DNA from 3 places in the Paenarthrobacter sp. NPDC089988 genome. Region 2 is predicted to be linked to each of the others. Evidence: riboswitches for the same ligand, from Rfam matches in the RefSeq annotation. Region 2 holds a riboswitch; each other region holds the start of a gene.
The links. Region 2 has a riboswitch for S-adenosylmethionine ahead of ACIPV6_RS12600 (DUF1737 domain-containing protein). Riboswitches for the same ligand answer to the same signal wherever they lie in the genome.
Positions count from the first base shown of each region.

Region 1: it holds a riboswitch for S-adenosylmethionine, as region 2 does, so the genes downstream of both, ACIPV6_RS05190 (aminotransferase class V-fold PLP-dependent enzyme) here and ACIPV6_RS12600 (DUF1737 domain-containing protein) in region 2, are expected to answer to the same signal.
Region 3: it holds a riboswitch for S-adenosylmethionine, as region 2 does, so the genes downstream of both, ACIPV6_RS13760 (homoserine O-acetyltransferase) here and ACIPV6_RS12600 (DUF1737 domain-containing protein) in region 2, are expected to answer to the same signal.

Region 1 covers NZ_JBIVGD010000002.1:413,286-417,558, forward strand. Annotated here, with positions in the region: gene ACIPV6_RS05185 (class I SAM-dependent methyltransferase) at 1-425, opposite strand, end outside; gene ACIPV6_RS05190 (aminotransferase class V-fold PLP-dependent enzyme) at 515-1,909, opposite strand; SAM riboswitch class IV at 1,943-2,056, opposite strand; gene hisN (histidinol-phosphatase) at 2,203-3,015, opposite strand; gene ACIPV6_RS05200 (ribosome small subunit-dependent GTPase A) at 3,070-4,185, opposite strand; gene aroA (3-phosphoshikimate 1-carboxyvinyltransferase) at 4,188-4,273, opposite strand, start outside.
Region 2 covers NZ_JBIVGD010000009.1:126,435-130,707, reverse strand. Annotated here, with positions in the region: gene ACIPV6_RS12610 (O-succinylhomoserine sulfhydrylase) at 1-1,098, opposite strand, end outside; gene ACIPV6_RS12605 (rhodanese-like domain-containing protein) at 1,101-1,511, opposite strand; gene ACIPV6_RS12600 (DUF1737 domain-containing protein) at 1,508-1,774, opposite strand; SAM riboswitch class IV at 1,788-1,901, opposite strand; gene ACIPV6_RS12595 (SulP family inorganic anion transporter) at 1,983-3,674, opposite strand; gene ACIPV6_RS12590 (NtaA/DmoA family FMN-dependent monooxygenase) at 3,797-4,273, shown strand, end outside.
Region 3 covers NZ_JBIVGD010000010.1:170,481-174,753, reverse strand. Annotated here, with positions in the region: gene ACIPV6_RS13770 (VOC family protein) at 1-245, opposite strand, end outside; gene ACIPV6_RS13765 (bifunctional o-acetylhomoserine/o-acetylserine sulfhydrylase) at 459-1,799, shown strand; SAM riboswitch class IV at 1,962-2,076, shown strand; gene ACIPV6_RS13760 (homoserine O-acetyltransferase) at 2,091-3,212, shown strand; gene ACIPV6_RS13755 (winged helix DNA-binding domain-containing protein) at 3,250-4,273, opposite strand, start outside.

The DNA.
Region 1 (4,273 bases), on a different contig from region 2:
ACCCGGGCGAGTTCCGTGCTGGCTTTGACGGGATCGCACCAATGCCAGGCTTGGGCAACACTGACGACGTCGAAAGCTGAGTCCGCCAGTCCGCTCGCCTCGGCGGTACCCTCCAACGCATGGACTTGGGGGCACGACAGGCGCAGCTGCGCCAGCATGTCCGTGGAAGGATCGACGGCGGCAACCTCAAGGCCGCGGTCTACGAGCAGCGCCGTGAATTTCCCCGTACCAGCGCCGATGTCGGCTGCGGACTGCGCGCCTGCAGGGAGAAGCCAATCCACGGAGTCTGCGGGGTAGCCGGGACGCACCGAATGGTAGTGCTCGCCGCCATCCTGGAAGCTCTGCCCCAGTTCATTGCGCCGGACCGCGTGCAGCTTGGGCCCGCCTGGTGGATGCGAACCGCTTGAAGGGCCTTGGGACCGCATGGCTCTGTACAGACTCCTTTACCGCGAACGCCGGAAATACCCTACGAATTTACAGCAAGGCAGGGCTGGCCGGTTCAGGCAAAGTGCGGTCAGTCCACGATGCAGGGAGCAGCGCCCGCGGTACCGGGAGTGTTGGGGGCCCATTCGGGATAGCTGCGGTGGTCGTTCGCGGGAACCCAGCGGCCCTCGTCCACCACGTAGTCCCAGCCCAGCCCGGTGCCCTTCAGCTCCTGGATGCCCTTGAGCAGCCGGGCAGCGTCCTCCAGGCGGGAGCCCACACCGAAGCTGGCACGCAGGGATCCGGACGGCAGTCCGAGGCGCTTGAGGAGCGGGTGTGCGCAGAACCGGCCATCACGAAGGCCCACTCCGTGTTCCGCAGACAGGTAGGCGGCCACGAGGCCGGCGTCGAATCCCTCCACCGAGAAGTTGACCACGCCGATGGTGTCCGTGGAATCGCTGAAGATCTGGTGGACGGTGACCCCGTCGATGGACTGCAGGCCCTCCACAAGGTAGGAGCGGATGGCGGCCTCGTGGTCGTGCCAGGCCTGCTGGTCAAGGCCGGCCAGGACCTGCGTGGCCCGGGCCAGGGTGGCGGCACCGAGGACGTTGGGGGATCCACCTTCATGGCGGGCCGGACCCGTAGCCCAGCTGACGGAGTCCAGACGGGCTTCACGGACTGCGCCACCGCCGGCAAGGTGCGGCGTTCCGGCGTCGAGCCAATCGGGGCGGCCTACCACTACGCCGGCACCAAAGGGAGCGTACAGCTTGTGGCCGGAGAAGACCACGTAGTCCACGTCCGCTTCGGCGATGTTGATCCGGCGGTGCGGAGCGAGCTGGGCAGCGTCCACCACGATGCGGGCACCGAATTCGTGGGCCAGTGCAGCCAATTCCGCAATGGGAAGGATTTCACCGGTGACGTTGGACGCCCCCGTGACGGCGAGCAGGGAAACTCCGCCCTGGCTCAGCTCATGGCGCAGGTTGGCGACGGTGGCCGCCAATGTGGAGGCAGCGACGACGCTGCGGTGGGGCACGCCTTGCCACGGCAGCAGGTTGGCGTGGTGTTCGATGTCCAGGTACAGGACTTCGCCGGTTGGCGTACCGTCGATCTGCGGAAGGCAGCCGGCCAGCAGGTTCAGGGAGTCGGTGGTGTTACGGGTAAAGATGACGGAGTCATCCGGGCGGCCGCCTACGAAGTCGCGCACGATGTCGCGGGAGTTTTCATAGACCGACGTGCTGATTTGGGAAGCGAATCCGGCGCCGCGGTGCACGCTCGCGTAGTACGGCAGGACCTCATTCAGGTACGCGGACACGATGGTCAACGCCGGCGCGGAAGCGCCGTAGTCCAGGTTGGCGTAGCGGACGTGACCGCCCTGGATCAGTGGTGCCTGCAGTTCCGCGCCGGTGACGGCAGCAAGGGGCCTGCCGGCCGCGGCTTCCTGCGTGACTGTGGGAAGGACGGTGGAATCGAACGCAACAGTGCTCATGGGACCTCACTCAAGAGGGACCCCCTTGCGGGGGATCCGCGCTTGCCGTATCCGTTCCGGACCGGCCTGGTCGTCACCCGGGGCACCCCACCGCGAATGGAGGGTTGCCGGCCAGCAAACCGGGGTTTAGCGCTGGCACTCGTGACCTGTAAGAAGACATTAAGGCACCCTGCATGCCGGACACAAAGCCGTCCACTTTGTTAAGCGCATTGTTACGCAGGATGCGGAAATGGCAGATTTGGCGAATAAAGTGCGGCGGACGCCTCCCAGGGGAGGCTTCCGCCGTCGATAATTCAGAGGAGGTCGTCGATTCCCGGGTTGAGGCGTTTCAGGACCTCGGAGTGCAGGATCGAATTCGTTGCCAGCGCGTTGCCGCCGAACGGGCCATCTTCGCCTTCCAGGGAGGTGAACCGGCCGCCGGCCTCCGTGACGATAGGCACGAGCGCCGCCATGTCATAGAGGTTCAGTTCGGGTTCGCAGGCGATGTCCACGGCGCCTTCGGCCACCAGGCAGTAGGACCAGAAGTCCCCGTAGGCGCGCGTACGCCAAATGTCCTCGGTGAGGCCGAGGAACTCGTCAAGGTTGCCGCGTTCCTTCCATCCGGACAGGCTTGAGTAGGACATCGACGCGTCCGCGAGCGTGGAAACGTTGGAAACCTTCAGTCGGGTGGCCGAGGCCAACGAGCGACCCATGTAGGCGCCCATGCTTTTGGCCGCCCACCAGCGCTTGCCCAAGGCTGGTGCGCTGACCACGCCAACCACGGGTTCGCCTTCGTCGATCAGGGCGATGAGGGTTGCCCACACCGGGACGCCCCTGACAAAATTCTTGGTGCCATCGATGGGGTCGATGACCCAGCGCCGTGAACCGTGGCCGCTGCTCCCGAATTCCTCGCCGAGGACGGCATCGCGGGGGCGTGAACGCGACAACTGTCCGCGGATGGCTTCCTCTGCGGCCTTGTCCGCATCCGTGACCGGCGTCAGGTCGGGTTTGGTTTCGATCTGCAGGTCCAGGGCCTTGAACCGGTCCATGGTCTGGGCGTCCACGGAATCGGCCAGGACGTGGGCCAATCGCAAGTCATCGTTGTAGCTGGAAACGGGTTGGGTCATGCCACCAAACTATCGTGGATCGTTCACGCGCCGGGGGAGGTGAGGCTCCGACCCTCAGTTGACGGTGCCCAATTCCTTGGTTTCCTTGGCTTCCAGGCGGGGGTCGGCACCGAGCAGTCGCCTGAGCGAAGCCAGCCGGGCAACACCGGACGGGCCGGCGTTGCCTTGCTTGACCCACTCGTCCAGCCCACAGTTCACTGCACTTGCGTCATGCTTGCAGCCGCGGTCGCAGGCTTCCGTGCCGGGCTCCAGGTCGGGGAAGGAATGCAGGATGCGGTCCGCATCCACGTGGGCAAGGCCGAACGAACGGATGCCCGGGGTGTCGATGATCCAACTACCGGAAGGAGCGTCCGCCAGTTTGAGGGCCAAGGCAGAGGACGAGGTGTGGCGTCCGCGCCCGGTGACGGCATTAACCCCGCCGGTTGCCCGTTCGGCACCTGTGAGGGCATTGACCATGGTGGACTTGCCGACGCCCGAGTGCCCCAGCATGACGGTTACCTTGCCGTCGAGGTGGGAACGCAGGCGGGAGACGGCGTCGCTGTCCAAACGGGCGGAGAGCCCGTCATCTGAACGCGCGTCGATGCCGGAGGCCTGCGAATCCGCCGTGCGGCTGATGATGACCGGAAAATCGAGGCTGAGGTAAGTGGCCAGCAGTTCGGCAGGATCCTTGACGTCCGCCTTGGTGACGAGGAGCAGCGGCTCGATGCCGGCGTCGTAGGCCGCTACCAGTGCGCGGTCGATGAAGCCGGTGCGGGGCTCCGGGTTCGCTGCAGCCACCACCACCACCAATTGGTCCGCGTTGGCCACCACGACGCGCTCGATCGGATCGGTGTCGTCCGCACTGCGGCGCAGGAGCGTCCGGCGTTCCTCGACGCGGACCAGCCGTGCGAGGGTATCCGGGCCACCGGAAACATCACCCACGAGTGCCACGAAATCACCCGGGACCACCGGGTTCCGGCGCAGTTCGCGGGCCCGTGCGGCAATGACCACCCGCTCATTGTCGGTGTCCTCACCAACCACGGCGGTATAGCGGCCGCGGTCCACCGTGATGATCCTGCCGATCACGGCGTCGTCGTGGCTCGGCCGGTCCTTGGTGCGGGGGCGTGAACCCTTCTTGTTGGGCCGGATCCGTACGTCCGATTCGTCCCAGGAGCGTGCGTCGCGGCCCATGGTCAGTTCGTGGCCCCGCCCGATGAGGCCTCCGCCGGGGTCCGGCCCAGCATTGCTGCCCACATCTGCGGAAACTCCGGCATGGTCT
Region 2 (4,273 bases):
CGGTCCCATGGCGCGGTGCGTGGTGGTGGCCGGGTGGGTGATGAGGGACTTGGAGTCGCCCAGGTTGTTGGAGATGTCGATGACGCCCAGCCCGTCCAGGAGCGCGAATGCAGCTTCCTTGGCTGTGCGGCCACCGGACGGAGAGAGCTCGAACGTGAGCACGGTTCCGCCGGCCTTCATCTGCTTGGTGGCGAGCTCGTACTGCGGGTGCGACTTCAGCAGCGGGTACTTGACCCAGCTGATGGCCGGCTGCTGCTCAAGCCACTCGGCGATCTTCAGCGCGGAAGCCGAGCTGTGGTTCACGCGCAGGCCGATGGTCTCCAGGCCCTTGGTGAGCACCCACGCGTTGAACGAGGAAAGGGAAGGCCCGGTGTGGCGCATGAGCTGCTTGACGGGGCCGTCGATGTATTCCTTGGTGCCCAGGATCGCCCCGCCCATGACGCGCCCCTGGCCGTCGATGTGTTTGGTGCCGGAGTAGACGATAACGTCCGCGCCCAGGTCGCCGCAGCGCTGCAACAGGGGAGTGGCGAAGACATTGTCGACGACGACAGTCGCCCCCGCGGCATGGGCCAGTTCGCTGACGGCCGCGATGTCCACGATCTCCTGCATCGGGTTGGACGGGGATTCGAAGAAGACGGCGGTTGTGGGTTCAGAGAGCGCAGCGCGCCACTGGTCCAGGTCCGGACCGTCCACGAAGACGGTCTCCACACCCCAGCGTGGCAGGATCTCGTTGAGGATCACAAAGCAGGAGCCGAACAGCGAGCGGGCGGCAACCACACGGTCGCCGGCACCCAGCAGGGCACCCAGGGCCGTGAAGACCGCGGACATGCCGGACGCCGTCGCAAAGCAAGCTTCGGTGCCTTCGAGGAGGCGCAAACGCTCCTGGAAGGTGGCCACGGTCGGGTTGCCGTAGCGCGAGTAGACGAAGCGCTCGTCTTCGCCCGTGAAGGCGCGTTCGGCGGCCGCGGCGGATTCGTACACGAAGCCGGAGTTCAGGAAAACCGGCTCTGCGGTTTCCTGGAAGTTGGTACGGTCAAGGCCACCGCGGACGGCCTGGGTGTCTGGGCTCCAGCCGGCGGCGTCAGGATTGAAAGTCACTTTTAGTCGTTCCCCAGGTTCGTAGGCAGGCCACGGTTCTTCCAGCCGTTCACGGTTCGTTCGCCGTAACGGTCGGGTTCGCCTTCGAAGCCTTCAAGGACGTTGTAGGCAGTGAAACCGGCCTGGGTGGCGGCGATCGCGGCTGAGATGGAGCGCTGGCCCGAGCGGCAGATGAAAACGAGCTCCACGCCGTCGCCCTCTGGGGCCTGCTGCAGCAGGTCCTCGAGGAACCGCGAGTTCGGGATGCCACCGGCGAGGTTCCACTGGATGAACAAGGGATCGTTTTCCGTGGCCTTGGTGTCCGGGATGCCGATGTGGGCCCATTCGCCCTCGGTGCGCACGTCCACCAGGATGGCGCCGTCTTCAAGTTTTGCCCATGCGTCCTGCGGGGTCAGGTCACCTGCGTAGCTCATGCGTGGCCCTCGAATGCTTCCTCGTCCTCGTAGTTGTCCAACTCGTCCACGGCGCTCGCCACGGCCGCGTCCGCACTGGCCACTGCAGCGGGCAAAATGACGGCCTGTGCAACGATCACGTCAGTGCCATTGAACGTCGCTGCGGGATTTCCGTGCAGGACGTAGCCCTCAGCCAGGGCATTGCTGATCCGTTCGCAGAATTCACGGGTGTCGGGGCCTGTGATCAGGCGGTACGAGAGTTTTTCTTCAGTAGTTTCAGGCATTCGTGGTGCTCCTCAGTCACGCTTGCAGTTCGAAGTGTCGAATACGCCGAGTAGTCACCTGAGGCACCCCGCCGCGGGAGAGGGTTGCCGACCAGCAAGTCAGGGCTTAACGCTGGTGCTCATTACTCAAGAAAAACGTAACATCCACAGCCATGGCCCCGCATTTGGTGACGATGCCGCCGTCGTCATGTTGCGTAACCGGCGTGGCTCACCCGCTCCGCAGCGAGCGGACCGCAGCGCCGATGGTGGGAAAGAAATGGTCCGGTGTGAACCGCGCCGCAGAGCCGAGGCGCAGGAGTTTGTCCTTGACCGGTCCCTTGAGTTCGGCGAAGACCAGGTTGACGCCCTTCACCGCAAGCCACTCATCCAAGGTGACAAGGTCATCCAAGGCGGTGGTATCAATCCCGGTGATGGGTTCGGACGCCAGGACAACGTGGGTGATGCCTTGGGGTGCGTCGCCGAGTTCCTCCCGGACGAAAGTTGCCAGTACCTGGCCGTTTCCAAAGAAAAGGGGAGCATCGAAGCGAAGGATGAGGAGTCCCGGAATCCGCTGGCCTTCGGGGTGCCGGTCGAGGTCGTGGTAGCCGGGAAGGCCTTTCTCGGCACCGAGCTCCACGCGGTACGGATCCCACGCCCGGCGGACGAAGTCCAGCAACGCCAACGCGATCGCAACCACTATGCCCTGCAGGACGCCCAGCGTCAGGACGCCCAGGAACGCAGCGAGCATCACCACGGACTCACTGCGGCTTAGGACAAGCAGCCGCTTGACTCCGGAGGGATCCGCGAGTGCTATGGCGGCCGCTATGACGACGGCGGCGAGCGTCGCCGAGGGCAGGTATTGGGTGACTCCCGGGGCCAGGAGCATAAAGGCCAGTACCAACACCGAGCCCACCACCCCGGTCATCTGGGACTTGGCGCCGGCATCCACGGCTACCGGGGTCCTGGATGAACTTCCGGAAATGGGAAAGCCGCCCAGCAGCCCGGTGGCAGCATTGGCCGCTCCGAGTGCTGCCATCTCCCTGTTGCCGGACACCCGCTTGCCCTCCTTGGCTGCGAGCGACTGTGACAGGACGCCGGTGTCCGCAAAAGCCATGAGGGCAATGCCTGCCGCCGCCGGCAGCAGCATAAGGACGTCGGCCCATTCAAGGCCCACCAGCGCGGGCGCCGGCACTCCCTGCGGCAGGACCCCGGCCACCTTTACGGCACCACCCAGGCCCAGCACAGCCGTAGCCACGCATGAGCCCACAACGGCGAACAAGACCCCTGGCACCTTCCACTTCATGAGCTTCGGGATCCAAATGAGCGCCAGCGAACCAACCCCCAGCAGCAGTGCGGGGACGTTGACACCTCCGGTGACTACCGCGGAGGTGACCTGTGCCAGCTTCTGCCAGATGTCGCCGTCGGCCTCTATCCCCAGGAAAGCCGGCAGCTGCGAGAGGGCCACCAGCAGCGCGATCCCGTTCAGGTACCCCAGCCGGATGGGCTTGGAGAGCAGGCCGGTGATGGTCCCCAGTTTCACTGCGGAGCCGGCCAACATGATGGCTCCCACCAGCAACGCCAGAAGTCCCGCCAGAGCCACGGATCTTTCGCTGCTCCCGGCCGCCAAAGGGATCACCGCCGCTGCGATAAGGGGCGCCAGGGCGGAGTCGGGCCCGAGGACCATGATGCGGGAAGGACCCACGACGGCGTACACGAGGAGGGGAACGACGGTTGCATAGAGCCCGGTGACAGGCGGCAGCCCGGCTGCCTGCGCATACGCCATGCCCGCGGGGACCAACAGCGCGAACAGGGCCGCGCCCGCCACGATATCGTGGCGGATCCATTCGCGTTTGTAGCCCTTGTGGGCCCGGAAACCACCGAGCCGCTTCATGGCTGAGTGCACGTTGGCCGAGGCGCCCATACACAGATCATTCCGGACGGGGCGTGCCGGGGGAAGGCCGGGGAGGGCCCCAAAATGTGACGCCGCGGGAGCATAATTGACGCAGTACGACCCCCTGTAACTTCGCATGAAATCAGGTCGCGGTGAACGGACACAGCAGTTCTACACTCAAGCCCATGCTGCATTTTGGATGGTTCGTGGGCCACGGATTCGGAGTCCAGGGCTGGGGGACTCCCGGCTACGGCCTGGGCTACGACTGGAAGAAACCCGCGCTGTACCAGGAGGCTGTGAGGGCGTTTGAGCGATCCGGGCTGGACCTGTTCATCATCGAGGATTCCCTCACCGTCCCGGATACGTACGGCGGCACGGCTGAGGTGTCCTTGGCCCACGCGTCCTTCGCGCCGAAGCACGACCCCCTGGCCCTGGTCCCGTACCTGCTCTCTGCTACGGAGCATTTGGGCATAGTCCCCACTGTCAGCGCGTCCTTCTACCCTCCCTTCACCGCTGCCCGCCTCCTGGCTACGCTCCAGCACTTCTCCGAAGGCCAGCTTGGCTGGAACGTGGTGACCTCGGGAAGCGACCTTGCCGCCCAGAACTACGGGCTGGACCAGCAGATCGAA
Region 3 (4,273 bases), on a different contig from region 2:
CCGCCGGCTGCCGAGCGTGCCCGGACTGCCTGGCCGAAGGGTGCCTTATCCGAAGCGGGGTGGTCCAGGACCTCCACCACTTCAAGGTATTTGTTGTCCGCGAGGGGAATGATCATGTTCCGGGTACCGAAGCGCGGGTGCACTCCGCCCCGGACTGCGTCCACTCCCAATGCTGCGGAAATTCGTTCTGTCGTGGCCAGAAGGCCATCTCGTTCACAAGCGTAAGAGACGTGATCCATGCGCATGGCTTCATCTTGGCACTTTGTGATTCGGGTCTCAGCTAAGTCAAGCCTAACCAAGGTGGGATGTTATGGAAGGGCAATGGCGGGGGTCGTGGCGGGACGCCGGAATGACGCCCGAGGACCGAAAAATACTGTCTTCGTCACAAAGCTGTGCAATGCCGCGGAGCCTTCCTAGACTGGCCGCAGTTCCAAGCACCCACTGTCCACCGCAAACCCGTGCGCCACGAAGAGGAGAACGCAATGTCCCAAGGATGGTCTTTCGAAACCCGCCAGATCCACGCAGGCCAGGAACCCGATTCCGCCACCGGAGCCAGGTCGCTTCCGATCTACCAGACCACGTCCTTTGTGTTCCCCAGCGCCGAGAGCGCCGCCAACCGTTTCGCCCTGGCTGAGCTTGCCCCGATCTACACCCGCATTGGCAACCCCACCCAGGATGCCGTGGAGCAGCGGATCGCCAGCCTCGAGGGTGGCCTGGGCGCCCTGCTCCTCAGCTCCGGGCAGGCCGCGGAAACCTTCGCCATCCTCAACATCGCCGAGGCCGGCGACCATGTGGTGGCCAGCCCCAGTCTTTACGGCGGGACCTACAACCTGCTGGCCCACACCCTGAAGAAGTTCGGGATCTCCGTGACTTTCGTCGAGGACCCGGACAGCCTCGAGCAGTGGCGCAACGCCGTCCAGCCGAACACCAAGCTGTTCTTCGGCGAGGTGGTTTCCAACCCGCGCCAGGACGTCCTGGACATCGAGGGCATCGCGAAGGTGGCCCATGAAGCCGGCGTTCCGCTGATCGTGGACAACACGCTCTCGACGCCGTACCTTATCCGTCCCATCGAATGGGGCGCGGACATCGTGGTCCATTCGGCCACCAAGTACCTGGGCGGGCACGGCGCGGCGATTGCCGGCGTCATTGTGGACTCCGGAAACTTCGATTTCGGCAAGGATCCGGAACGCTTCCCCAATTTCAACACCCCGGACCCCAGCTACAACGGCCTGGTCTACGCCCGCGACCTTGGCAAGGACGGCGCTCTCGGCGCCAACCTTTCCTACATCCTGAAGGCCCGCGTCCAGTTGCTGCGCGACCTCGGCTCGGCGGTTTCGCCCTTCAATGCCTTCCTCATTGCCCAAGGCCTGGAAACCCTGAGCCTGCGCGTGGAGCGTCACGTCGCGAACGCCACCAAAGTGGCCGAATGGCTGGAAGCCCATGACGACGTCGAATCCGTCGCCTTTGCGGGGCTGCCGTCCAGCCCCTGGTTTGAGCGTGGCCGCAAGTATGGCCCCCGTGGTACCGGTGCGGTTGTCGCGTTCACCATCAGGGGCGGCGTGGAAGCGGGCAAGCGGTTCGTGGACGCCCTGGAACTGCACTCGCATGTGGCCAACATCGGCGATATCCGGTCCCTGGTGATTCACCCCGCGTCCACCACCCACAGCCAGCTGACCGTGGAGCAGCAGGCTGTAGCCGGCGTTACTCCGGGACTGGTCCGGCTCGCGGTGGGCATCGAGCACGTTGATGACATCATCGCCGACCTCGAATCCGGTTTCCGCGCAGCCAAGGGCGCCTGACGCCGGAACTGCTGTGACATGCGGTGGCGCTGCCCGGCTGTCGATTATTCGCCGGGCGGCGCCCCCGAGTGCTCTTTAATGAACGAAGATGCCCCAAACCGTCACACAGCTGTCACATTCTTCGCCAGAACGGCTGTGTTCTTCCTAGACTCTTACGTATTAGGTCATGAGTGCCAGTGACAGCCCCGGCTTGCTGGCCGGCAACCCTCCTCCGCGGTGGGGTGCCCCGGGTGAGGACCTGGCCTGCCGCACGAAAGGCGGTGGGCAAGCGCGAGGTTAGGTGTCAAAGGAATGACCATTACTGCTACAGCCCTTCCCACATCCGAGGAAGCAGACGGAACCGTCAAGTTTGCCCACGTGGGCCCGCTGGAACTCGAAGCCGGCGGTTTCCTTCCCGATGTTGTGCTGGCCTACGAAACATGGGGCCAACTGAACGCCGATGCCTCGAACGCCGTGCTGGTGGAGCATGCCCTGACCGGTAGCACCCACGTTGCCCGTGGTGCCACGGACGAGGATGGCTGGTGGGAACAACTGGTTGGGCCCGGCGCCACGATCGATACCAACCGGTTCTTCGTCATCTCCATCAACATCGTGGGTGGTTGCTACGGCAGCACGGGGCCCTCCTCGGCCGCGCCCGATGGACGGCCGTGGGGTTCCCGCTTCCCGCTGGTCACCCTGCGTGACACTACCGAGGCCGAGTCCCGCCTCGCGGACGCCTTGGGAATCCGTGCCTGGCACTCCGTCCTGGGCGGTTCCATGGGAGGTGCCCGTGCGCTCGAATGGGCCGTCACGTTCCCGGACAGGGTCAAGCGTTGTGCGGTGGTGTCCGTGGGTGCCTACAGCACCGCGGAACAGATCGCCTTCGCCCAGTCGCAGACGCTCGCCATCCGCCAGGACCCCAACTTCAACGACGGCGACTACTACCAGGGTGCCGCGCCCGAGGCCGGCCTCGCCCTGGCCCGGAGGATCGCCCACATCACCTACCGTTCGGCCCTGGAACTGGATGTCCGTTTCGGCCGCGAAGCGCAGCACCAGGAAACTCCGCTCGCCGCCGCCATCCTGGGGAAGCGTGGTCGCTACCAGGTGGAAAGCTACCTCGACCACCAGGGGACCAAGCTGGTGCGCCGCTTCGACGCCAACAGCTACATCGCCATCACCGAGGCCCTCATGAGCCACGATGTCACCCGGGGGCGCGGCTCTTTGGAGGAAGCGCTGGAGCGCACCACGGCCGAGTTCTTCATCGCAGCGGTGGACACGGACCGGCTGTACTTCCCGGCGCAGTCCCGCGAACTTGCGGCGGCGCTGCCGGGTGACGTTCCGGTGCATGTTATCGAGGCACCGATCGGCCACGACGGCTTCCTCACGGAGATCGGGCAGCTCTCGGCGCAGTTGCGGGAGTCCTTCTTCGCCTAGGCCGGGCACTGGGCCGGCTGTCCAACGGGCATTGCCGTCAGGCCAGCCGGGCTTCCATGCCCAGGAACCTGCCGTACCGGTCCACTTCCGCCTCGAGGGCCCGCTGGACGGCGGGCGTGGCGGGCTGGTTCATCCGCACGTCGAGTTCGCAGGTGTTGCCGGCGAATCCGTGCCGCCACCAGCCGGCCAGCCTGCCATCCAGCAGGACTACGTGCATGGGGCCGCCGTTTTCCGGGAAGTAGGGTGCCACGCCGCCGAGGTAGTGCCGGGACTGGGAGTAGCCCATGACGTACTCGTCGTAGCACTGGATGAGGTCCACCCGGGGGAGTGCCGCGTCCGGACCTGAGCCAGCCTCCGGACCTGCGCCAGCCGCCCGGGACGGTTCCATGCCGGTAACATCCTCCGCTGCCAGGTAGAAGTCCAGCCCGTCGATCCCGAGTGCGGCCAGGGACCCCGGGGACACGTCGTATGCTACGTCCAGGCCGCGCTTCACGTCCTTCATTGTCAGGCCGGACCACGCCGAGCAATCCTTGACAGTGGCCGGGCCACGGCTGGTGAAGTACCGCAAGGCCAACTGGCCCAGCGCCTGGTCCCGTCCATCGGCGTCCAAAGCGTCAGGTCCAGGCTTAGGTACCCGTTCCCCGAACAGCGCGTACGTCTGCTTGAGGGTACCCCCGGAGGAACGGACGGGCGTTCCGCTGACCAGGATCCGGCTGATCTCTGCGTGCATGAGGTGGTACACGAAGCCAAGTCCCTTGCCCGGGAAGCCCGCTTCCTCCAGGACCGCGGAGAGTTCCTCGCGTGTCTTGTGCGCCCCGCCGGACACCGCCCCGGCCAGGATGATTCCGCTGCGGGCGGCTGAGGCTTCGTCCACTCCGGTCTGCCGGTACATTCCCTTGTTTCCCTGGTGCAACCGGTCTGCGGACAACGCCATCAGCCAGCCGAGATCGTCCCGGTGCACAAAATGCCAGGTGGGTCTGAGGATGTGGGTCCGCAGGATGGTGCCGTCCGCCACGAGTTCCTCCACGTCCGCAGCGGAAGCTTCGGGTGTCCGTTGCGCC